DNA from 3 places in the Peribacillus sp. NPDC096447 genome. Region 3 is predicted to be linked to each of the others. Evidence: riboswitches for the same ligand, from Rfam matches in the RefSeq annotation. Region 3 holds a riboswitch; each other region holds the start of a gene.
What was found. A riboswitch is a leader RNA that binds a small molecule or an ion and turns the genes downstream of it on or off. The one in region 3 is predicted to bind preQ1.

Region 1: linked by a shared signal. The riboswitch ahead of queC (7-cyano-7-deazaguanine synthase QueC) and the one ahead of queF (preQ(1) synthase) in region 3 are both predicted to bind preQ1.
Region 2: linked by a shared signal. The riboswitch ahead of ACIQZD_RS04555 (VUT family protein) and the one ahead of queF (preQ(1) synthase) in region 3 are both predicted to bind preQ1.

Annotation. Positions count from the first base shown of each region.
Region 1 covers NZ_JBIWEV010000001.1:922,322-928,591, reverse strand. The annotation lists gene ACIQZD_RS04625 (CapA family protein) at 1-169, opposite strand, end outside; gene pgsC (poly-gamma-glutamate biosynthesis protein PgsC) at 180-629, opposite strand; gene pgsB (poly-gamma-glutamate synthase PgsB) at 645-1,826, opposite strand; gene ACIQZD_RS04610 (hypothetical protein) at 2,611-2,826, opposite strand; gene ACIQZD_RS04605 (methyl-accepting chemotaxis protein) at 3,267-4,946, opposite strand; PreQ1 riboswitch class I at 5,132-5,174, shown strand; gene queC (7-cyano-7-deazaguanine synthase QueC) at 5,230-5,895, shown strand; gene queD (6-carboxytetrahydropterin synthase QueD) at 5,895-6,270, shown strand, end outside.
Region 2 covers NZ_JBIWEV010000001.1:913,736-920,005, reverse strand. The annotation lists gene ACIQZD_RS04575 (hypothetical protein) at 1-59, shown strand, start outside; partial or broken gene ACIQZD_RS04570 (HD domain-containing protein) at 106-1,076, shown strand; gene ACIQZD_RS04565 (SRPBCC family protein) at 1,195-1,635, opposite strand; gene ACIQZD_RS04560 (SRPBCC family protein) at 1,665-2,147, opposite strand; PreQ1 riboswitch class I at 2,398-2,440, shown strand; gene ACIQZD_RS04555 (VUT family protein) at 2,491-3,033, shown strand; gene ACIQZD_RS04550 (hypothetical protein) at 3,055-3,204, shown strand; gene ACIQZD_RS04545 (PadR family transcriptional regulator) at 4,110-4,430, opposite strand; gene ACIQZD_RS04540 (alpha/beta hydrolase) at 4,741-5,487, shown strand; gene ACIQZD_RS04535 (DUF421 domain-containing protein) at 5,603-6,270, opposite strand, start outside.
Region 3 covers NZ_JBIWEV010000006.1:118,487-130,952, reverse strand. The annotation lists gene ACIQZD_RS20340 (YwqI/YxiC family protein) at 1-250, opposite strand, end outside; gene ACIQZD_RS20335 (YwqH-like family protein) at 344-673, opposite strand; partial or broken gene ACIQZD_RS20330 (hypothetical protein) at 965-1,189, shown strand; gene queF (preQ(1) synthase) at 1,438-1,938, opposite strand; PreQ1 riboswitch class I at 2,043-2,088, opposite strand; gene ACIQZD_RS20320 (EamA family transporter) at 2,242-3,078, shown strand; gene ACIQZD_RS20315 (BA3454 family stress response protein) at 3,205-3,462, shown strand; gene ACIQZD_RS20310 (YfmQ family protein) at 3,989-4,438, opposite strand; gene qoxD (cytochrome aa3 quinol oxidase subunit IV) at 4,746-5,030, opposite strand; gene qoxC (cytochrome aa3 quinol oxidase subunit III) at 5,032-5,628, opposite strand; gene qoxB (cytochrome aa3 quinol oxidase subunit I) at 5,628-7,574, opposite strand; gene qoxA (cytochrome aa3 quinol oxidase subunit II) at 7,648-8,577, opposite strand; gene ACIQZD_RS20285 (hypothetical protein) at 9,622-9,936, opposite strand; gene ACIQZD_RS20280 (S1C family serine protease) at 10,187-11,422, opposite strand; gene ACIQZD_RS20275 (hypothetical protein) at 11,619-12,308, opposite strand.

The DNA of each region.
Region 1 (6,270 bases), on a different contig from region 3:
CGGATTTTGGAGCGGTTGTTTTCACTTCTTCAGCCTGTCCCATCCAAGTGGTAATGACCAAAGCGATTAGTAATATTGGTAGTATGATTCCAGAGTATAAAAGATTCTTTTTCTTTGTGCGTTTAATAAAGATAAGTGTTTTTTCTTTTGCATTTAAAGTCCGTTTCATTTTTTGCACCTCAGAATAGGTAGTACACGTTCATTAAACCGAAAGTCAAGCCGGATAATAAAAGCGTGCTGCCAAGTGTCAATGGCATTCCTTGTCTTTGAATCGTATTCGCTATCAATCCAGGTACGATTATACCGATTCCCCGAAACTCGAATATTTCAAATGGCATGACGGGGTAGACTAAGTCCAACAGGAGCTTTAAGCAAATCCCAGTCACCATCATGGCTGCGAATTTTCTTCTTCCATATAAAATCACCCATCTTGAAAGGCCATGAGTGACGATCAAATAAGTTACGACACTGATGATCAGGATGGTCAGCATGATTTCCCATTGGTCAAATACCAATGCCAAATAACCTGGCACGATAAGTCCTGCGGGTACGACACCCGTTTTTTCTGAAAATATAAGGCTAAGCGTAACTCCTAGCACTAGGGCTACATATAAATCCGATCCAAACATTAAGGTTCCTCCTACTTAACTCGCTTTTTGCTTCGTTTTAGATTTCATGAATGCTTCAATTAATGGTTCAGCTGCACCGTGAATATTCCCGACACCGTAGACGATGCGATTTTTCATCATTGGGCGGAGGCGGGCCACGATTTCTTCAGTTGACCAGTTTTCCAAATCCCAATATTCTTTTGTATCCAATTTACCTTGCTCGAATGCCCGAGTGATCGGTGATGTGGTTTCACCAATGGAAATGACGATTTCAGATTTTATGTAAGGCAATACATCTCTAGCAAATTGTTCGGTACGGTCCACACGGTCGGGACGGCAATTCATGATGACGATAGGAGGTTCTGTGCTGTATCCGAATGTATTGACTCGTTCCCAGATGTTCAACGTCGATGACGCGTCATTGGCAGCAAAGCCATTGACAAAGAAAGTTGGCTGGATGGGATCTCCGAATTTGGTGATCCGCATGGCACCTGGATCGGGATGCGCATTCAACATGCCGCGAAATGCTGTTTTTTCATCAATGCCCAAAGCTTCCGCAACGGCCAATGCCAGTGATGCATTATCCGGAAATACCATATAGTCGAATTCGCGTAGAAATTCTTCCGAAATTCTGGAATTGTCTGCCACAATCACTTTTGTGTTGCGTTCTTTGGCAATTTGCTTGAAAAAATCCAAATATTCACTTTCGATGGTTATTAAGTGACCATTATAGGGAATGGTAGCAGTGAAGGCTTCAGCAACCTCATCCAAAGTCGGTCCCATGACATCCATATGGTCTTCCAATACATTCACGATGACCCCGATGTTTGCTTGAATCATTTTGTTTTGGAAGATTAGTTGATAGTCAGGCTGTACGGCCATACATTCACAAACCAGTGCTTCGGTTCCTAAATCGGCAACTTCCTTAATTACACGCCGTTGTTCTCCTATGTTGGGTCCTTCCGGTCGGCGTACAATCGGTTTTTCCTTGTCGGTAAACCAATAGATCATTCTTGCTGATGTTCCGGTTGTTTTACCTACTGTTTTGTACTTAGCTTCCTGGATCACACCTGTAATCAGGCGCGTTACAGTCGATTTCCCTCGGATCCCATTCACATTCACACGTACCGGGATGGAGTCGAGACGCTTCTGATGGCGCTTTTGTTCGAAAATGCCATAGCCAAGCAAAAAGATCGCACAAATAAATATTGGTGCCATTTTTTAACCTCTCTTTTTTAAAATATTTGATTTACTGAATACACACTACATGATTTTAAACTTAATAGGCAATAGTCAATTATTCTATTGCAATATAGTTATTATCAGCTTTTTCAAATAAATGTATATTGGAGTGTAATAGTATCTAATGGAATAAATTGTTTTATGAGTACAAAGATATGGCTGGAAATCAAGGGAATCCTCGGTTCATTTACACTAAATTATGGAAAGTTTAATAAAAACCCATTTTGGTCAGAATCAAAATAGATTCATGAGCATTTGAACCTAATTCTTAATGGCTGTATTTGAATAATAATTGTTTTTGAAATGTGAGGTTTATTACAGTTTGTTGATTGTTTATACCCATTGTTTGACATAAAAGTAACAATTTCGATACATTTGTCATTCAATGTGAAATATTGCATCTAACGACTCAATTAGTTGAACTCTTTTGAATATGGACAAAGATGAGTAAAAGAACACATCTCTTTTTTTGATATTTTCCGGTTTTTTCCTTAGGCAATACCCATTGGGTCTATCATTGATCTTTTACCTAAAACATGAAATAAACTAAAGTTAACCCATTTTTTTTAAAAAATACCTAGTTTCTTCTATAGATATAGTGTTTATAGAAGAATGCAAAATAAAAAAAGCTCAGAAGCATTTCTGAGCTTTCGGCATATATATTGTAAATGAATGGAATGGTCACTAATCTCCGTTCATCTGGAGATTTAATGTTTGTGGGTCTTGAGCTGCTGGGTAGCTGATTATGGAAGGAATCAGGTTAACTGGATTTCTTTCTGTCAGAAATTTCAAGGTTGGAGCCCTTTTTACCGCCATCAATTACATAAAGTCTAGGAGCTAATCTCCTTCTTTTTCCTTGATTGTCAGGATTCATCTTCATATAATTTTCGTATTCTTTGCGAAAGAGTTCTTCGGTTTCCCGTTCCAGTGCTTTTCTTTCGTTAAAATCTGTTATGAATTTGAAAAAACGTTTCATATGAATTCCTCCTTATGGGGTTAAAAGGTCTTGGTTTAATAGTAACATATCATTAGTGAAATTTAACCTTTTTAAAAAATTTGGAGTGGAAATCGTGTTTTTGTGTGAATAAAGTTGTGAATGGTTTGATTCGAGAGAAAGCATGCAATGGAACCTTACTGGGTATATGTTCCCGTGCATGTTGTTGAAAGGAAATGTCGGGATTTGCAGTAGCAGATATTGGAAGTGATGATTATTTAAGTTAAAATATTCCTTTAATCAATTATACACTAAATATTCTGAAAACAAATGAAAATATTCACTTCCAGCCGCTGCTGATAGATTTATTTTTTAATGGTTTATTATTGTGTATAGTTATTTATTCCCCGAATATACGAAAATGAAACAACCTTATAATGGAAGGAAAAAAGCAATTTCCCGCATTCGGGAAATTGCTAGTGTCATAATTGGAACTTCTTAACCTGTTCAGTGAGCAGTTCTGCCGAAGATGCAAGTTCACTGGCATGATTCGTGATTTCATCCATCGAAGAGCTGGATTGCTGAGCGGAGGCGGAGACTTGTTCGATTCCTGCTGCGGACTCTTCAGAAACGGCTGCGATATCTTCAATAGCCTGATTGATTTTTTGGCTATTTGTGGAGATATAGTTCAATTCGTTTGTTATATGCTGTATTTTCATTTCCATATTCCCGACAGAATGATTGATTGTTTCAAAGGTTCGGCCTGTGAGCGTGATTTGTTTCGTGCCTTCATCCACTTGTGTATAACCATCTTCCAGGGAGTGGACGACCGTTTTTGAACCTGTTTGAATGGCGGAGACAATATTGGTGATATCCCCAACGGAGTGTGTGACCTCTTCAGCGAGTTTCCGCACTTCATCGGCGACGACGGCAAAGCCCTTGCCATGTTCACCAGCACGAGCAGCTTCTATGGCTGCATTCAGCGCCAATAGATTAGTTTGATTGGATATATCCTTGATGACCTGCACAAGCTGCGAAATTTGCTGTGATTGAGAATCGAGCACTTTCACTTGCTCTACGGCATTTTTGACAATTCCATCCATACTTTGCATCTGTTGGACCGAACTGCGCATTAAAGTGGTGCCCTCCTTGGTCAAGGAAAGGATTTCGGTTGAACTTTTAGCTACATCCACCCCTTCTAGGTGGGCAAGCTTAATCCTGCCGGTGAAATCATCCATGATGCGAACCATTTCAGATGCCCGGTTGGCTTGTGACTCCGAGCCTTCCGAAAGTTCATACATCGTAGTCGCTATCTGTTTGCTGCCCTGCTGCACTTCATTTGCTGATTGAGTCAGATCTTCGCTTTGGTTGGAAACGGAGTGCGAAACAATGAGCATTTTTTCGATCGTATCACGAAGGTCTTTCTGCATTTGATTGGCGGATACCGTTAGTTCACCCATTTCATCATTTGATTTTTGCTCCAGGGGCTCATGATTCAGCTCTCCTGCAGCCACCAATTTCATCCTATCCCTGATTTTAAGGAGGGGGGTGGTAATGAGGTTGGCTGTAACAACCGCAAGGACAAGGCCGATAAGGACTGCCGCAATGGATATGATGATACTTGTCGTCTTAACCGATTTCCCGCTGGCGATGACGGTTTCACCTGAAGCGACAATCAATTCCTCGCGTTCCGAAGCAAGCTCCTTGAAACCCTCCATAACTTCATTGCTAATTGGCGCCACTTCATTTTTGAGTATCTCTTTAGCGCGTTCTTCATTTCCATTTTCATATTGTGGAAACACCCGGTCTACAATCATCGTCCTCCAATCCACGCTTTTCTCGATTAATTCCTTCGCTTTATCAGAATCGCTTAAGGCAAGGAAATCCTCCTGGATGACCTGGCTTTCTTCAGTATATTGTAAGAACCCTTCTTTATAACTCTCGTCACCATAAAGAATATAGGCTCGGGCGTATGCGGTTCTTTGTGCTAGATTGTATAGCAGCTTTTCGTCTTGGATAAGAAGCGGAAGTTCCTTTTCGATGATATCCTGGGAATATACCAGTGACTTGTTGCTGCTATAGATGTTGAATGCTCCTAAGATGACACATAAAGATATGATGAGTGAAAATGCCACCAATATCTTTGATTTAATGCTTTTCAAATTATTGGACCCCTTTATCGATATTTTATTCACACTGTTTTATCGGATAAATAAAAGGATATTTAAGCAATGAAAAGTTAACCAAATTTTCCATCAGATCTAATGTTCTCTTAATATAAACATCTTGATTTATTATCCTTTTCAAGTTACTATTGACTTGGAAAAATATAATATTCCGCGTTAAGGCGGAAGAGGTTCTAGCTACCCTCTCAAAAAAACTAAGGAGAAACAGTGCTCTATTCTTAGGGTGCTGTTTTTTTCCGTAAAAAGGAGTTTTATAGAAATGAAGAAGAAAGAAAAGGCAGTGGTTGTGTTTAGCGGAGGTCAGGACAGTACGACGTGCCTGTTCTGGGCGATGGAAAGATTTGAGGAAGTGGAAGCGGTGACGTTCGATTATAATCAGCGGCATAGCTTGGAAATCGAATGCGCTCAAAACATTGCCAAGGAATTGGGCGTAAACCATCATATCCTTGACATGTCGCTGCTGAACCAACTGGCACCAAATGCGCTGACGAGAAGTGATATTGCGGTGGCGGATGGAGAAGAAGGGGAATTGCCGTCGACGTTCGTACCAGGGAGGAATTTGCTGTTCCTTTCGTTTGCCGGAGTGCTGGCGAGTCAGATTGGCGCTAAACATATTGTCACCGGTGTCTGTGAAACGGATTTCAGCGGATACCCGGACTGCCGCGATGTATTCATTAAATCATTGAATGTGACCTTGAACTTGTCGATGGACCAGTCATTCGTGATTGATACGCCGCTAATGTGGCTTAATAAAGAGGAAACATGGGAGCTAGCGGATCAGCTAGGCGCGTTCGACTTTGTCCGCGAAAAGACCCTGACTTGCTATAACGGAATCATCTCCGACGGCTGTGGAGATTGTCCGGCATGTAATCTGCGTAAAAAAGGACTGGATGACTATGTAAGCAGACGGAAGGTGCTTTCATGATGTACGGTTTTAAGATAGTGGATAAACTCCAAAAAATAGATGAAGATATTCAGCGCAGCCAATTGAAGTATACAAACAAGAGGGTTCTCGTGAGTAAGGAATTCACCTTTGATGCAGCACACCATCTGCATGATTATGAAGGAAAATGCAAGAACCTGCATGGCCACACGTATAAGGTCATTTTCGGATTAAGCGGGTATACAGATTCACGCGGGTTGATGATAGATTTTGGGGACATCAAGGATATATGGAAAAATGAAATTGAAATCCACCTGGATCACCGTTATTTGAATGAAACCCTGCCGCTCATGAATACAACAGCTGAAAATATGGTTGTCTGGATTTATGAAAAAATGGCCGAATCCCTTTCATTAA
Region 2 (6,270 bases), on a different contig from region 3:
GAAAGCAATATGAGCAAAATCAAAAGGGGGAAATAATTTTTACAGAAAAAAATCAGTGAAATCACCTACCTGTAATGAGTAAACTAATGGGGGAGGCGGCAGTTATTGATAGTTTTGGATAGTATCTATGGGGAACACATTGTAGAGGGAGTTCTGAAAGAGCTGATAGTAAGCAAACCTGTCCAAAGATTGAAGGGGATACATCAAGGCGGGGCAAGTTATTTAGTTAATGAGAAGTGGGATGTCACACGATTTGACCATTCAATTGGTGTGATGCTTTTAATTAAAGCGCTTGGAGGTTCATTAGAGGAACAAATCGCGGGCTTGCTGCATGACGTATCCCACACTGCATTTTCACATGTTATTGATTTTGTTCTGGATTGTAAGGAAGAAGATTATCATGAAAAGATATATGATCAAGTCATTATGGAATCCGAAATCCCATTTATACTGAAGGAATATGGATATGATTGTAAAGTCATTTTTCAATCAAAATGGGAATTGCTTGAACAGCCAGCACCTGAGTTATGTGCCGATCGGGTAGATTATACTCTCCGCGATATGTATCAATATGGATATATCACAATCGAAGCCATTAAAGAATTTCTAGAACATGTAATCATAATAAATGGAAGGATGTATCTGGATAATATTGAATCGGCGGAATGGTTTGTAGAAACGTATTACAGCGAAGTTATTGATTTTTTCATGAACCCGCTTAATATATTTGGCTATGATATCTTGGCAAAGACCTTAAAATTGGCTTTAGCTAAAAAATTGATCAGCCTTGATGACTTACTCGGTACAGATGAAGAGGTCATGTCCTTGTTAAGCTTCACTGAAGACCATGAAGTTCAAAACCTGTTAAAACGGATCCATGGTAACGTAAAGGTGAAAGAAGATCAAGTGGAATACGATATCATCGGAAAAATAAAATGCGGCTCATTGATCCTTCCGTTATTCAAGGAACCCAAGTAGTAAGAGCATCCAGTTTATCGGAAAAAGTCCAGAGAATGGGAATTAAAGCCTACAAAAAAGCTTCAAAGGGCATGTATCTAAAAGTGATTTCCGATTGAATTTCGTGTCAAACCATACGGAAAGTCATTTAAAAATTAGTTGATTTAGACAATCGACATCTAGGAAGGAGCTTGATTAACGGATGCCTAATACATCTGAACCAGCACCCTTTAATAATTAAAAAACTAATGATGCTCTCAAAGTATTAACGCCATTTTCCAAATAACCCTTTAAACAGGTTAAAGTATAAACCCAACCTTCCTTTTGTCCGATCATTTTGTTTATTATTTCAGGGTCGTCTTCACTCAATCCTGATTCGTTCACTTCAATAATTGTACTCGTATTATCCAACTCTTTTAGTGTAATGGTAACAATCGTTTCTTCATCATTTCCGCCCCACGCAAACACGATTTTCCTATTTTCCTCGACTTCCATTACATTAATAACCACTTCAGCATCGTATTCGTTGTATCTCAATGTAAGTGTCCTGCCTTGTTCCCATCTTTCAGAACTCGATGAGAACCAGAAATTCCCGATTTTTTCAGGATTCACTATGGCTTCAAACACTTCATTAGCTGGCTTGATTATCTTAAATTTCGTAATTATTTGGGTATCCATACTAAATCAACTCTCTTTCGATTTGTTTTTTATTGTTTTCCACTATCCCAATCTACTGATATTGGCGGCAGGGTCCATCCAGTTTCAAGCAAGCTCTTCAGGTTACTCAGAATGGCTGGCCAACCATTATTCAGGCCTTCAAAGGTATTGTCATCATATACAAAGTCTGTCTCCAAAAGCTCCTCATGCCTAAGCATTAACTTTACAGTCGAATCATCCATTTTCTGTAATTCAAAAGTGACCCGTGTAGGCTGCTCGCGAGGTGTTTCGTCTCCTGCCATGTTCCATGTATACGAGAGCAGGTGGAACGGATCACACTTAAGTACATTCCCATGATCAGTAATCCGCCCATCTACCAGCATATATTTGACGCTTGAACCTTCTTGCCAGTCAGACTGGACTTGGCATCCGAAGTGATATTTCTTCGTGACTTCACCACTCGTCAGGGCTTCCCAAAGCTTCTCTGGTGTGGTTGCGATATAAATAGGATAGACAAACGTAGTTTTTTTCATAATTCTTTTTCCTCCTCGCCAAATAAGATATCAAGAACGTAACCTAACTCTATCATTGATTGTCGTCTTTCATATACAGCCGGTCAAGCAGTTTTTTGCGACAGAAATCGGCAAAGTCATTGCATTGAAGAAGATTTGAAATGCATTGCTAAGACCGGATTCTCCGTGACATAAAAGGGCAGTATGGAAACTTCTTGATTTCCAATCGCTTTCAAGCTACGATAAATAAGGAAAATGATAATCCGCCCGGGCGGAAGAGGTTCTAGCTACCCTCTCAAAAAAACTAAGGAGAACAGTGCTCTTTCTTAGGGTGCTGTTTTTTCTGTATAAGGAGAATTAAGAAATGTTAAGAATTTTATTGTATTTGGTATCCATCATCACGGCGAATGTGGTTACAGCAGCTTTTGCGCCATTACATTTTGGCATGTTCATCATCCCGATGGGGACATTGCTCATCGGGGGAACCTTCATCTTCCGAGATCTGGTCCAGAATAAATTCGGCCGCGCAAAGACCTATATATGTATCGTCACTGCACTTATTTTATCTGCATGTGTATCATTTTTATTAGGGGATACGTTATTGATTGTATTTGCTTCCGCCTTATCGTTCATGGTCGCAGAAACAGCGGATACGGAAATTTATACCCGTTTAAAACTTCCGATGAGTTGGAGGGTGTTTTACAGCGGGATCGTTGGAGGATTTTTCGATTCGGTGATATTTGTCGTGATTGGTCTAAGTCCAATGGGTGCCAATATATTACCGTGGGAAGCTGTACCCGCTGCGGTTATCGGCCAAATCATCGTGAAAACCATCATTCAGTCAATAGGTGCCGTACTTTTGGGACGAATCAACGTAGAACTGGAGAAACGTGTAGTCTCCAGTTAAATGCCAGGAGGGATGGACTACATGGATGGAACAAAAAAAGAAGAAGATAAATGCTATTGCCTCGAGGCCTTTCGTGAAAAATATGGCCCGCATGTTCAAGGGGAATGTATGAAGCTCTCCTGCGCCAATTATCGCAAGCATAAAGGAATAGACAAAAAAGGACCAAATTAGGTCCTTTTTTTTCGTGAACGGAGTAACTCACGAGTAAAACGTGCAAGATCATGTGTGATTCACGAGTAAAAGTGAAAATTCACGATTAAACGGCTCAAAATCGTGAGTGTAACAATTCACGAGTAAACAGTGCAAATTCACGAGTAAATAGCCTAAACTTACGAGTAAAAGTGTGAAAATCACGAGTAAATGTGCAAAACTCACGAGTAAACGGCTCAAAATCGTGAGTGTAACATGAATTCACGATTAAACAGTGCAAATACACGAGTAAATAGCCTAAACTTACGAGTAAAAGTGTGAAATTCACGAGTAAATGTGCAAAACTCACGAGTAAACGGCTCAAAATCGTGAGTGTAACATGAATTCACGAGTAAACAGTGCAAATTCACGAATAAAACAGAAAGATTTACGAGTAAAAGTGCGGAATTCACGAGTGAACGGCTCAAAATCGTGGTGTAACATGAATTTACGAGTAAACAGTGCAAATACACGAGTAAAAGTGCGGAATTCACGAGTGAACGGCTCAAAATCGTGGTGTAACATGAATTTACGAGTAAACAGTGCAAATACACGAGTAAAAGTGAAAATTTACGAGTAAACGGCTCAAAATCGTGAGTGTAACATGAATTCACGAGTAAACAGTGCAAATTCACGAGTAAATAGCCTAAACTTACGAGTAAAAGTGTGAAATTCACGAGTAAATGTGCAAAACTCACGAGTAAAAGTGCGGAACTCACGAGTAAACGGCTCAAAATCGTGAGTGTAACATGAATTTCACGAATAAACAGTGTGAAATTATGAGTGCAGGACAAATTCACGAGTAATTAGCCCAAACTCACGAGTAAACATCAAAAAAAGCTTCCTGCACCGTTTCATTAATGGGGCTAGGAAGCTTTGTATTTTGTTTAGAATTGCTCTGTGCTTTTCCGAACTAATTTTTCGAGGAAGAAAAAGCATTCTCGCTTCCGTTCAAGTTCGGTTTGTCCATTTTCGGTGACATGATAATATTTCCTGCGGCCTGACTCGGACTCTTTCCAATGGCCTTTTATGAATTCTTTTTTTTCTAACCGTTTAAGGGCGGGGTAGAGGGTGCCTTCACTTATTTGATATTTGCCCATGCTCATTTCCTTCAAGATCTTCGTGATTTCATAGCCGTATAGCTTTTTTTGTGAAAGAAGTGAAAGCAAAAGGAGGTCAATGCTTCCCTTCATTAATTCTTTATCCAAATAAATTCTCCTCCTTTTCATTTTTAAAGTGTAATACGTTGTACATCGTATCACAAGGTGCATTTTACTTTTCTTAAAAAAAATGGTTAAATGACGATTGCTAAATAAATTTAATCATAGTAAAATGTGCTTCGGAACGGATGAGTTGTGAAGAGTGTGGTAAGGATACTATATACATGATTTAATTGTTTTAATGAAAATACGGAATAGGATAGAAGAATCCCTACTCAAGGGGTATTAATTGATTTTTTTTCGAAAATCATTTAGATTCTATTTATCAACAAGAGCAAAGAAAGAAGGTCCTAGATAGATGAAAGTGAAAGCACCTGAGCCATTCACATATATTGGTGGAAAGAGAGCTGTTCTTTTACTTCACGGGTTTACCGGAAGTACAGGAGATATGAAGAAATTAGGGAAATACTTGAATGATCTCGACTATACTTGCCACGGACCTCTTTATAGAGGGCATGGAGTGTCTGGTGAGGAACTCGTTCAGACTGGTCCAAAGGAATGGTGGGAAGATGTAGTTAATGGCTATAAATTCCTTAAAGAAGAAGGCTATGAGGAAATTGCTGTTGTAGGAATTTCTTTAGGAGGAGTTTTCTCATTAAAAGTGGGAATTGAATTGCCTGTAAAAGGCGTAGTTTCAATGTGCGCTCCGACGCAAGGGAAAAGTATCGATCGACAAAAGAACCGCTTGCTCAATTATGCACAGGCTTATAAGAAGTTTGAGGGCAAAGATGCAGACCAAATTGCTGCAGAAGTGAAGCTGCTGGAAGAAGAGCCTATGCCTCAACTAAAAGATGTGCTGAATATTATAAATGAGACAGGTGAAAATTTAGATTTAATCACATCACCAACTCTTGTTTTACAAGGGCGCTTGGATGATCCCGACTATACTGAGAGTGCTACAGCGATTTTCAATGAAGTCGATACGCAGCATAAACACTTGATATGGTATGAAAATTCAGGTCATATTATCACATTGGGCAAAGAACGTGAACAGGTGTATGAAGATGTGTATAAGTTTTTAAATACACTGAACTGGTCGGAGTAGTAAGCGAGTTTATAAATCCCCTTTAAGTTAAACATGTGTAAAGCCTGCATTCATATGCATGCTTTACACAATGCTTGAGGGGATTTTATTTTGGCTGAAAAGTGTTTTTTAGCATCTATTGGTAGAAAAAGACCTTTAAGTTATCGTTATTATCAAGAGTTGCCAATAAAATATCGTTCACGTCGGCATTATATGTTATTTTGATTCTGTTTTTCAGCCATGCTTCGTCTTTACCGCCCCGATTTAATTCTTTAGAATCAATCTTCCCTTCTTTAATAATCGTTTTAGGAAAAGCGAAGGCATTTGTTGCTAGGTGCATATCTGCTGGGGTGACGGCTTCATATTGAGGATATAAGAACAATGAAATGGTACCACTCGGTTCCCATAGTGCGAGAGATACTTTTTGAATATCTTCGACTTTTTCTTTTCTTAATTCCGATAATAAAAAATCGATGGAGATTCGGGCCCTTGCTAAGCTTTTGTAAATGATTTGCCCATTTTCGATAAGTGGAAAGGGGGCGGAGTCAAAAAATCTTCGGATTTTGCCCCACTTAAGACCCGTAAACACACTAATTATATATAAAATCACTAAAACAAAGGTCGTAATCATTGAACCCTTTAAACCTAACTGTTCATCTGATAAAGGGTGGGCAAGAATGTTTCCAATAATTAATGCCATTATGAAATCAAGTAATCTTAACTGGGAAATGGACCGTTGCCCCATCAATTTAACCGAAAAAAGTAAGAAGAAGAAGGATATAATGGCTCTTAAAGTCCACTGGA
Region 3 (12,466 bases):
TCCTTTTATCCATTTCTTTCATTGTTTCAACTGAATTTTTTGCCATCGATTGAGTTTTAGCAAGCAATGCTTTATAGTTTTGCAAGACCTGTTCGAGTAATTGGTTAATTTCCTCAAGCGTGTTTATTAATTGAAGCTCGTTTTTTTCTGCGACTGACTCAGGCAGTGCTGGGTTTAACGCGCTTGACGCCATCTGAATAGATGATAATTCCTTTTCAACACTTCCGTAGTCAATTTTTATTTCGTTCATGGCCACCACTACTTTGTTTTAGATTTTTTACTACCTGCTGCCTGCATATTTAATGTATTTTGTTATCTATTCTTTCAACTCTGCTACATGGCTTTAAATAGAAGCAAACATACTTCTAAGCTGAGCGATTTCAGCCTGCATCTGGCTGATTTTAGAGTCTATCGCATTTAGGCTGTCCTGAAATTGTTCATCCTTCAGTTCTTGATACGTGGCTTGTAGAGTTTGCCGTTCCGTTTCGAAGTCCTTAGCCAATTGGCCATTCCAGCTATCCGCAGTAAGTTCTGGTTCAAAAAACAAATTACGGTATTGAGCCAATTCATCCTGGCAGCCTGCCAGCTTTCCTTTTGCCTCCTGCAAGCGCCTTATTTCTTCTTCTTTTTTTGCAATCATTGAGGAGTAATAGCTAATTAACCCATAGCTCATTGAACATCACCTTAAAATAAATTTTCATATGTATTTGTTGATTTTCAAAACTTAAGCCTGCATTTTAATAGATAAGTATATTGTAACTTATCTAGACTAAACCATACAAAAAACACCATAAACACTCGAAAAAATAAGTCATTTGGACTGGTTAGCTATCAAATCCCATTGGTAAAAAAGTCTTGAAGTGGTGTCTTTATTGCTTCTGTTAAAGAAGTTTTTATAAAGAAAGATTTAACTTGATTAAATACCGCTTTTAGCCAGGAATAGAATAGTACTGATGTATCATTTACAATGCTCCTTGCACTATGTAAATCTGCGAAAGTAATTTCTGAACGTCTAGGGCATAGTAATATTAAAACGACTTTTGACATCTATTCGCATTTATTACCAAATATGCAAGAGGAGGCCGCTAACCAAATTAATAACTTTGCCCGCAAAATCTACTTAAAGTTGCTTCGGCACCGAAATGGCACCAAGCTCCCTTTTTGTGCAATTTTATTTGCCTTCAATTAAGTCTTTGAAATGATTCGAACCCGACCCCTTCCCTGTCAAGGAAGTGCTGAAGGGAAAAGTCACGATATATATGGGTTTCATCGTAACGTTGCTCGTGTCATCCAATAATAAAATCAAAAAAGATGCCTTTATAACAAAGACACCCCTGACTTTACGTATAAATGCTGTGGTCACATATAGTTTATTTTTAAAACAATTTGATCACGGCTTTGGTCACAAATCAAGCCACTTTTATGTGACCACACCGTTTAGCGATTATCCACAGTTTCCGGGTATAAGTCATGGTTCATCAAGCGGTAATTCGCCATTTCCTCATACTTCGTACCTGGTTTCCCATAATTCGTGTAAGGGTCGATGGAAATTCCTCCCCTAGGTGTAAACTTGCCCCAGACTTCAATATATTTAGGATCCATCAATTCGATTAAATCATTCATGATGATGTTCATGCAGTCTTCATGGAAATCACCGTGATTGCGGAAGCTGAATAAATAAAGTTTCAAAGACTTGCTTTCCACCATTTTCACACTGGGAATATAGCTGATGTAAATGGTAGCAAAGTCCGGCTGGCCCGTTATCGGACATAAGCTAGTGAATTCCGGGCAATTGAATTTCACGAAATAATCCCGGTTCGGATGCTTGTTATCGAATGACTCAAGAATTTCAGGCGCATAGTCGAATGTATATTTTGTTCCTTGATTCCCAAGCAGTGTGATATCTTTTTTTAATTCTTCTTCTTTTCTTCCAGACATTAAAAGTCCTCCTAATCCCACGTTTCAGGGAGATTCATAAAATGGGCCTCTATATAACAAAAACCATATCTCCTCAAAGATATGGTTGATTCGCGAAAAATATCAAAGCCATAGTTTTTTTAAGAGGGTGATGCTATGAACCTCTCCCGTTTATCGGGAAATATTTTAAAATTGTCTTAGTAAATATAAAAAAAAATAGTCAATCTGTCAATGCAACTCTCTTAAATTGGGTTTGATTCCTTTATATATTCAGTTTAAAATGGAAAAAGCAGTTCAACCTATCAGAAAGAAGAGAATATACACATGTGGATTTTTGCAGCACTCATCACCAGCTTATGTTTCGGAATCAATAACAGCATTTTCAAATGGAGCAGCGGAAAAGGCTATTCCAAGATCCATATCCAATTTTTCTTTTATTTTTCAGCTTTTATTTTGTCCATTGTTTATGGATTATTTATGGATGGTTTGCAGCTGAACTGGCTGTCCATCATGCTTGGTGCAGCAATTGGTGTACTGAACGCTAATGGTAACATCCAGATGGCAAGCGCCTTTGAAAAAGGGCCGGCAAGCTTGACATCACCATTAATCGCAGCGAATGCAATATTCCCCATACTCTGTGCAGCTTTAATTTTTCACGAACATATTTCTTCCTTGCAGTGGAGTGGAATAGTCTGCATGTTTCTCGCTACATTAGTTATCCAGTATACACCTAACGCCAAAGGTAACCATCAATATGTCCCTTGGATCATGCACACATTATTCTCCATCTTATCATTTGGTGTGCTCGGAATTCTAATGACGACATCAACACGTCTTCATTTAAACTCCCTTGATATCTTAGTATCAATGTATGGAGGCGGAATGCTTTATCTTCTTTCGGCTCTGGCCTTTAAAAAAGAAAAAATCAAGCTAAAGGAAGTCAAAATCGGTTCCTTAGTAGGTTTTTTAAGCATGATAGGCTATGGATGTTATTTCTTTGCATTGAACACCGGGATCGCAAGCATCATTTTTCCTGTCGTCAGCCTGAACTGTTTAGTTGTCGTATTCGCTGGATGTTATTTATTCAAGGAAAAACTTAAAACCTATCAAATTGCCGGTGTTTTTGCAGCATTAATCGGTATTATTTTAACTAAAATATGAATATAGTTCGTTTACAAAAACAACCTGGCTGTCATGTGTACAAGCCAGGTCGTTTTTTATTTAAACGGGAAATGGGGTAGGTCAAAAAAAAAAATGTTGACACATCCTTAAAAATATCAGATAATTTTGAATATTAATTCTTTAGATTTTACAACTTTTGAAATGTTTGAAAAATCCTCTGCCACGGGTATTAAAGAAATAGGTACAACCACCTCATTTAATTCGGAATCAAGAAAGGAAAGATGCATAATGGTAAAAGTTACAGTAACAGTTGATTTCCAAGGAAAATCTTATCAAACTAACGTCCTTGCTAAACCGGGTACAGATCATGAAGTAATTTTACAACAAGCCCTTCATCAAGTTGAAAAACAATGGAAAGCGTAAGAAGGCAGGCATCGTAATAGATACCTGCTTTTTTATTACCATTAAATAATATCCAAAATATTTTTCATATGCACCATTAAAGACCCTCTTTAGCAATTCCCTCCCACTTAAAAACACAAAGACACTAAAATTCAGTCGTCAGTCTGAATAACAAGTAATTTAGAATTTTAATGAAAAAAGCACCTAAATGAAATGGGATTATACAATAAAAGACTTATAAAAAAGACGGTCTTTTTAAGGGCCTTCTTTCAGACTGTAGACAAACTCGATGAAAATCAAGTATGTCTCAGTTTTTATGAGGGTTTATAAAACCTCGAACGTCGATTTCCACTCCAGGCACTCGCTTTCCGCGGGCGGTCCAGGAGCCTCCTCGGCGCCTTGTGCCTGTGGGGTCTCCCCTCGACGCGCTTTTCCCGCAGGAGTCTCGCACCCGTTCCAATCAACTTTGTTTTGAAATTTTAGGTAAAACCCCTTTTGTCTACAACCCCAAAGACGGTCTTTTAAGGACCGTCCTCTTAATGTTCTTTTAAGCTAAATTACTTATTAATGGCACGGATCGTTCTTGGAGGCTATCGGAAAACAGACTATAAGAAATGACTTTCTTCTTGTACTGTTTAACTACATCCACGCGTTCATTGTAAATGTACACAAATAACTTAACATCAATTTTGCCTATTTTAGTATCAATGACTAATGGAGTCCCACTGTCCTCTGGATGTAAAAACAATTGCTCGTTACCCGGGAATATATGATTTTTCTTCAAAAACCTGGCGTTATTAAAATGATTAATAACTTGAATTTTTTCTTCACCTTCCAAACGTTTTCCGTCAAAGGATACGATCGCATTCCCGCCACTAATTTCTGAGTGTATTTTAAATTTGCTGATAATCCAATTAACTGCATCGGTTGGAAGACAGGAAACCAATATTTTTATCAAGCTTAAGATAATTGTCAAAATCAAAACCGGCAATGTCAATTCATCATCTCCGCTACATTTATAAATTAATTCTTATATAACTTATTATATCAATAGGGCTTGCAGTTTTTCTTAGAAGATGTGTCCGTTCTATTAACGTTTTACTTTGGTAAAACATTGTACTTAAATACAATTTCCCTTTATAAATATAATGTTCCGAAATGGTTATACTAAACAAAATGGTTTCATCCACATCCTTCTTAACAAATTTCCATGAATGAGATGGATGGGTCGGTATAAGAATTTATATTTATTAAAATACAAAAAAGCTGGGCGTCATCAAGACGCCCAGCTTTTCCGGAATCGATTATTGATATCCCCAAATCATTGTTAGCATTGTACCGAAAATTGTAACCAATGCAACGAACAATCCGTAATATACGTTTGTGTAAATCGATGCTTTATCTTCAGACTCACCTGCGTGCATGAACATAACTAATTGCAGTGCAGCTTGCATGAAAGCTGTAACAAGAAGGATGATCATAGCCATTTTTAGTGAGAGATCATACATAATAACTGATAGTGCGACCAAAGTCAGGACTAGAGAAAACGCAAATCCCATAACTTGGCCCCGTGGGAATAATTCTTTCATATTACATCATTCCTTTCAGGTAGACGAAACTGAAGATGAAGATCCAGACAACGTCCAAGAAATGCCAGTAAAGTGAAAAGATGAAAGCCTTGTTTGTTGTTTCTGGAGTCATACCGCGCTTTTTGATCTGCATGACGATGAAGGTTCCCCAGAATAAACCAAGTGTAACGTGAGCTCCATGGGTACCTAGTAATGTAAACAAACTAGATAAGAAAGCACTTGTTTGAATGGTTGCTCCTTCATGAACATACTCCACGAATTCATAAATTTCGACTCCCAAGAAGCCTAAACCAAGAATAAGGGTGATAATGAAGAAACCAATCGTTGCTTTCTGTCTGCCAAGTCTCATTGCATTGATTCCAAGACCTATGGTAAAACTACTGGTTAAAAGAAAGATTGTTTGGAACATCAGGGTTGGGAGTTTAAAAAGATGTTCCCCTGTTGGACCATTTCCAGTTCCGTCAACCAATACAAAATAAGTGGCGAACAGTGTAGCGAAAAGAGCTATTTCTGCTCCTAGGAAAATCCAGAATCCAAAAATCTTTAAGCGATTTTCTTCCGTGCTATATTCTAGTGGCAGCGAGTTATCTATTTTCATTACTTAGCACCTCGCAATTTATTTTCAGTTTCTTCGATCTCTTCAACAGAGATATAACGACCGTGATCTTTTTCGAATGAACGGTGAATCATACAAGCAAAGATACCGATCGTTGCAATGATTGCAATGATCCACATGCTGAATACCAATGCAAATCCCCAAACGAAGAAGATACAGCTCATGATAAACGGCACGCCACTGTTATTTGGCATATGAATTTTTTCTACTTTACCACCAAATAATTTAAAGCCTTTTTTCTTTGAATCCCAGAATGCTTCTGTAGAATCAACTGTTGGTACAACTGCAAAGTTATATTCAGGGATTGGTGTATGTGTAGCCCACTCTAGAGAACGCGCATCCCATGGATCGTTCGAAATATTTCTTGATGCATAACGAGTACTCCAATAGATATTGTACACAATAAGTGCAAAACCTATTGCCAAGCCAATCGCTCCAACGAAAGAGAGCATATTCAATGGACCATACCCTGTTGATTCAGAGTACGTATACATACGACGTGCCTGCCCATCTAAACCAGTGATGAACATCGGGAAGAATGTTACATTAAAGCCGATTGTAATGAACCAGAACGACCATTTCCCAATTTTTTCGCTCAACATGAAACCGAACATTTTTGGCCACCAGTACGTAAAACCGGCAAGTACGGCAAATACAGTACCTGGAATCAATACGTAGTGGAAGTGAGCTACTAAGAACATTGTATTATGGTATTGGTAGTCAGCACTTGCCATGGCAAGCATTACCCCTGTTACCCCACCGAGCGTGAAAATCGGAATGAAAGCTAAAGAGTATAGCATTGGAACGGTAAATACGATTTTACCTTTCCAAAGTGTGAACAACCAGTTGAAGATCTTAACACCAGTCGGGACGGCAATTGCCATCGTGGTAATCGAGAAGATACCATTAACCATTGCACCGTGACCCATTGTATAGAAATGGTGAGCCCATACAATGAAAGATAAAGTAGAAATAGCTACCATGGAGATAACCATCGAATTATATCCGTACAGGTTACGACGTGCAAATGTCGAAATGATTTCACTGTAAATACCGAAAGCTGGAAGAATTACTATATAAACTTCAGGATGTCCCCAAACCCAGAACAAGTTCGCCCAAAGCATATCGCTACCGCCATTGGCCATCGTAAAGAATTGAGTTCCGAATAGACGATCCATTGTCATCAACGCAAGTGCCACTGTCAATACAGGGAAAGCGAAAACGATGATGAAGTTTGTGATCAAGATAGACCATGTGAACATTGGCATTTTCATTAAGGTCATGCCAGGTGCTCTCATTTTCAAGATTGTTACGATAAAGTTGATACCAGTCAGTAATGTACCGATACCTGCAATTTGAAGTGAAATCGCGTAATAGTTCGAACCTACTGATTCACTGAAATCGTTACCTGCAAGCGGGAAGTAAGATGTCCAGCCTGCATCAGGAGAACCACCGACTACGAAAGAGATGTTAAATAGCATTGCCCCCATGAAGAATAACCAGAAGCTTACTGCGTTCAGACGTGGGAATGCTACGTCACGCGCTCCAACTTGCAATGGTGTAACAATGTTCATTAACCCAATGATAAATGGCATAGCCATGAACAGGATCATGACGACCCCGTGTGTTGTAAATACCTCATTATAATGCTGTCCATCCAAAAGACCGTTATCTGGAATAGCCGTTTGAGCACGCATCATAAGAGCATCCACGCCACCACGGAAGAGCATAAGCAGTGCTGCCAAGATGTACATGATACCAATACGTTTATGGTCAACCGTTGTTAACCACTCACGCCATAAGTAACCCCATTTTTTAAAATAGGTAATTCCGGCAACAACCGCAATCATGGTTAAACCAATGGCAACCATGGATGCATAAATCGCAGGACTTGGATGAGGTACGGCAAATCGATCAAAGTAATCCATACTTTTGTGACTCCTTTCAGGAAAATATTCCTTATCTTGTAAACCTAGTTGTTTTATCGAACGAAATTAATTCTTAGTGATCATGATTCATGTTGCTGTGTTCTGAATGTTCCTCGTGTGAATCCTTGGAATCAGTTTCTTCCGTATCAGAGGATCCGTGGTCATGACCAGCATTTTCCCCTTCAGGAGCTGGAGAAAACTCTAAGTGAGTTCCAGTGAAAGTGGATTGTCCCACATGACCAGGTTTTAATAATTCATTGAATTTTTCCTCAGTAATCGGTTTAGCAGTAGCTTTAATTTCATCTACCCACTTATCGTATTCTTCTGCAGACAGTACATTAACGTTGAACGTTTGCTGAGCAAAACCTGAACCACTGAAGTTTGAATTTCGACCCATATACTCTCCTGGTACGTCAGCTGCTAAGTGCAACGTATTAACCATGTCCGACATCGCGTATTTTTGTCCTCCAAGTTGCGGAATCCAGAAACTTGAGATTGGACCGTATGAGTAAAGTTTAAATTCAATTGGTCGGTTAGTAGGTAAAAACAGATAGTTGACTGTTTCGATATCTTCTTCCGGATAACTAAAATGCCACTTCCAGTTGGAAGATGAAGCGTAAATAATTAAAGGTTCTTGATCACCGTATCCTTTAGGTGTTGCCTCAACTTCATTTGTTGTTTTAACAGTAACAACGGATAGGAAAGCGACGATCAAAATTGGGATCGCAACCCAAATTATTTCAAGAACCTTACTTCCTTCTATATGAGGCGGTTCATAATCATCACGTTGTTTGGAAGCACGATATTTCATTATCATGAAGATATACAGTACCATAACGACAAGGACGACAAAGGACATTGTCCATATCGAAATCATAATAACATCTGCTTGTGTTGCAGCTACTGGCCCTTTAGGGTCCAAGACCATTAATGGGTTATCGCAACCGGTTAGCACAGTGGCAATAGTAAAAAGTATAGTTAATAGAGCCCATTTTATTTTCATAGTACTACCCCTTTCTTACATAATAAAATTCCAATTGGTAATTATTCGGACAAAGTGTTACCATGTTCACAAACCCCGACATACCAATATTAATCCCAAGTCTAAAAAAAGACAATACAAAGTGACATCTGTCACATAAAGTTCATTAAAGAGCAGTAAGAAGATGGTAAATGAACTGAAATGTTCGATAATCTTCAGCAAATGAAATATAATAAATGTTTCATATCTTGTCTATGAAAATTCACTTATCAGTACAGGATTGCATATATTACCGATCCTCTTTCCGTTTAATATTACTCTAATATAATGAAATAAAAATTTCACATTATATTCACCGTGTATATTGCCTCAAAACTCTTAAAGATTATGAATTATATTACCTATCCTGTCAATTAGGTATTTATCGTTAGAAAACATTATTTAAAACGGATTTTTTTCACTCGGCCATGGAGGTTGGTAAATGGTAGACACATTAAACACGATGTTGTCTCCATGCTTCAATACTCTTATGATCAAACACAGGTCAATATTATATATATATAAGGAAACAACGAGTTTGAAATGAAATTGGGTTCTTTCGCAATCCTTATGCCCTGTCATTATTTTTAAACAGCCGTTTAGCAATAGTCGTGGTAGAAGTAATTCAGGTTTGGTGGTTCTATCGCAAAACCCACTGACCAATAACCCCATATTGATGCCTGTATCCCTTTTGAATTATCAATTAAAATTACATAGAAAAAAATCCACAAAAAAAGGACTTCTTAAAAGTGTCCTTTTCTCGTGGATATAGTTTAAAATGTAAGTGAGAATTTCCTGGCGTGCAGGCAGTTTGTTTGGATGTCAAGCACATCGTGTGTTTGGCAATGACAAGTGCAGTATATTGTATTGAATTAAAATGTAACAAATTGGTAGTTCGATTCTGATCATACATAAAATGAAAGCGCATTCATCGAATGAGATCAAGTTGACTCAAATTCAGCAAGTTAGGCAAAAGAACAACTAGTTTTGTTTAGAAAAACAGTATATTGCGCTATATTCCTCGTTTTAGTTACTGAATTCTGTACTTCTTTTTGTTGGAGCTTTAGCCTTTGTTTTCATTTTTATGATTTTAGTCGTTTCCGGTTCAATTCTTTCGCCTTTATGTGTATTCATTACCATTTCTTCTGTCAGGACAAAAAATATACCAACTAGAAAAATGGCAGCTGCGCTTAATGTGATGGCGATTCCAACAGCGGTAAATATATAATCCTTATTGTAATCGCTTACAAAGAAACTTAAAGCAAAAATAATAATTCCGATTACACAGCCTGTGCCCGATACCCATTTCACTGCATCTAACATCTTCTGATTAGCTTCCATAATTTCATCCCCTTTCTTTCTATTTTATGACATTTCACAAATTTGTCAAATCTTTTCTATTTTTTAACATATCCACGATGAAAACCTTGACAAATAGAAGACGCCACCATTCACTTTTAGGTATTCATGACTATATGAACAAACTGCAAAAACAGTGCAAATACACTATCTATTTTTCCGACATTACCCTACTGTATACTATAAAAAAATCCCAATATAAGACCCCTGATAATAATCAGGGGCCTTACCTCTATGGTTTTTGCAAGGTGATCGTTACCGTTTTCTCTTCAGTGCCTCGATATACTTTAACCTTTACTTTATCGCCGATCTTCTTATCTGAATATAAGTATTTCCTTAATGCTGCCGCGGTATCAATTTTCGTTCCATCAATCTCAACGATGATATCCTGTTGCATAAGCCCTCCATTCGCCGCAGCCGAGCCCGCCTCTATACTCGTCACCATTACGCCGGATTTAGCAGCTTCTGGAACATTTTGAAGGTAATATTGCGGTAGTTCTTCTATACTGGCCAAGCTGACTCCTAAATATGGCCGCGTGATTTTTCCATTTTTAATCAGTTCCGTAACAATTGGAATCACATCATTACTTGGTATGGCAAACCCTAAGCCTTCCACACCATTTTCGGAAATCTTCAAACTGTTTATCCCGATCACTTCCCCAGCGGTGTTGATCAATGCACCGCCGCTGTTGCCGGGGTTGATCGCTGCATCTGTTTGAAGGACATCAAGTTCCCACTCCCCGTCCGATGTATCAACTGAAATGGAGCGTCCGGTCGCACTGACGATCCCTTGTGTAACCGATCGTGAAAAATCAAGTCCAAGAGGATTGCCAATTGCCAATACTTCTTCACCTGGACGCATGCTATCGGAATTCCCGAATTTAATTCCCTCAGGTGCCATCGAGGCATCAATTGTCAAAACCGCTAAGTCCGTCAAAGCATCAGCCCCGACAACAGCTGCCGTTGTCTTTTGTCCATCATACAATGAAATTTCGACTTCCTTAGCTCCTTCAATAACATGATTGTTCGTGATGATATAGGCTTTCCCACCAGCTTTTTTGTAAATGACCCCTGAACCAGTGCCGCTCTCAACCGTTTCGCTCTCCGTGCTTTGCCGCTGGTACGGGTTCTGGTTTTGCATCTCCTGTAAATTCACGACCCCGACAATCGATTTGGATGCTGATTCGACCATCTCTGCCCTATCATTTGAATCCGTACTCGTCGATAACTTTTCCGCCGTGACACTTTTATCTTTTTCAACACTCTCCGGTTGCTGTACACCTGCTGTTTCGGTTGACTCATTCACTGAACTATTCCCTTGATCTATAAAGTCTCCGCCAAATAGAAATACAGACGATGTAACCATAGCAGCAACCGTTCCGGAAACAAGGCTAGTTAGCCAAAGAGACTTACCCTTTTTCCGTTCTGCCTTCACTCTGACTTGCTCATCACCATTATAATTCTCCATCTTTATCCCTCCTATGATTGTCCTTTGTCCTTTACTTGACTCAATCATAAACAGGAAATATTAAAAAATTCTTAAGAAATAAAGAATAGGACGACATTTTTACAAAAAGTATAAAATTATATCGAATCCTGTATTTTGCTGCGCTGCAAATTAAAAAGGCCTCAACAGGGGCCTTCAATTCCACCATACAATTATCCTACAAGACTTCATAAACTTCTTTAGTCTTCTTATTCACTCCATACCAGCCCCAAGTGGTTTTGTGGCCACTTTTCTGACTAGGTTCATCCACCTCGAAAACATGAAAAATGTAATCTCCCTTTTCGGCATCATGATCATATTCGATATTCAATTTCGGAAAATTTTCCATGTCCACATAATCCTTCACTAGCTTCTCTGCCTGAGATTTACTTAATGTACTAACCGAAGCCTTGCTCTCTTCTTTGCCTATTGTATCCGTTGCCGCCTCATCTTCTATTTTGGATCCATTGGTTCCGTCCACAGTTGCTTCCTCCGCCGGCTCCGCCTCGTCATTTCCCTCTACTGCTTCTATCGTGGCGGAGTCTGATACAGGTTGCATTTCCACCGCCTTTGAAACCATTAGTTTACCTTCCCGGTATTTTGCTTTATATGCGGTCGCTTCTTCAAAATCGCTTTTGGCCGAATCAAAATCCTGATCGTCGTATTTCTTCATTCCACTCGCCAGAAAACCTGAAAGAACCATAAATTCCTTTGCTTCCGGTGTTTTTGCTTCTTTATAAGCTAATTCAAATGCCTCGTGGGCTTCTAAATAGTTTTCTTCATTCAACTGACTTTTCCCTAAATCCATATTGGAATCATAATTCCTTGTTACGCAGCCTGAAGCAATCAACACAATAAAAATAACCATGATTGACCTCTTCACTATATCACTCCTTTATTTTCCATATTATTCTGTAAATTCATCTTATACCATTTGATAAGAAATCCGATACCTCTATTTCCTATCTTTTTCATTAAGGAAATGTTTACATTGATGATTAACTTTTTACAAATAGTGGTACAGAA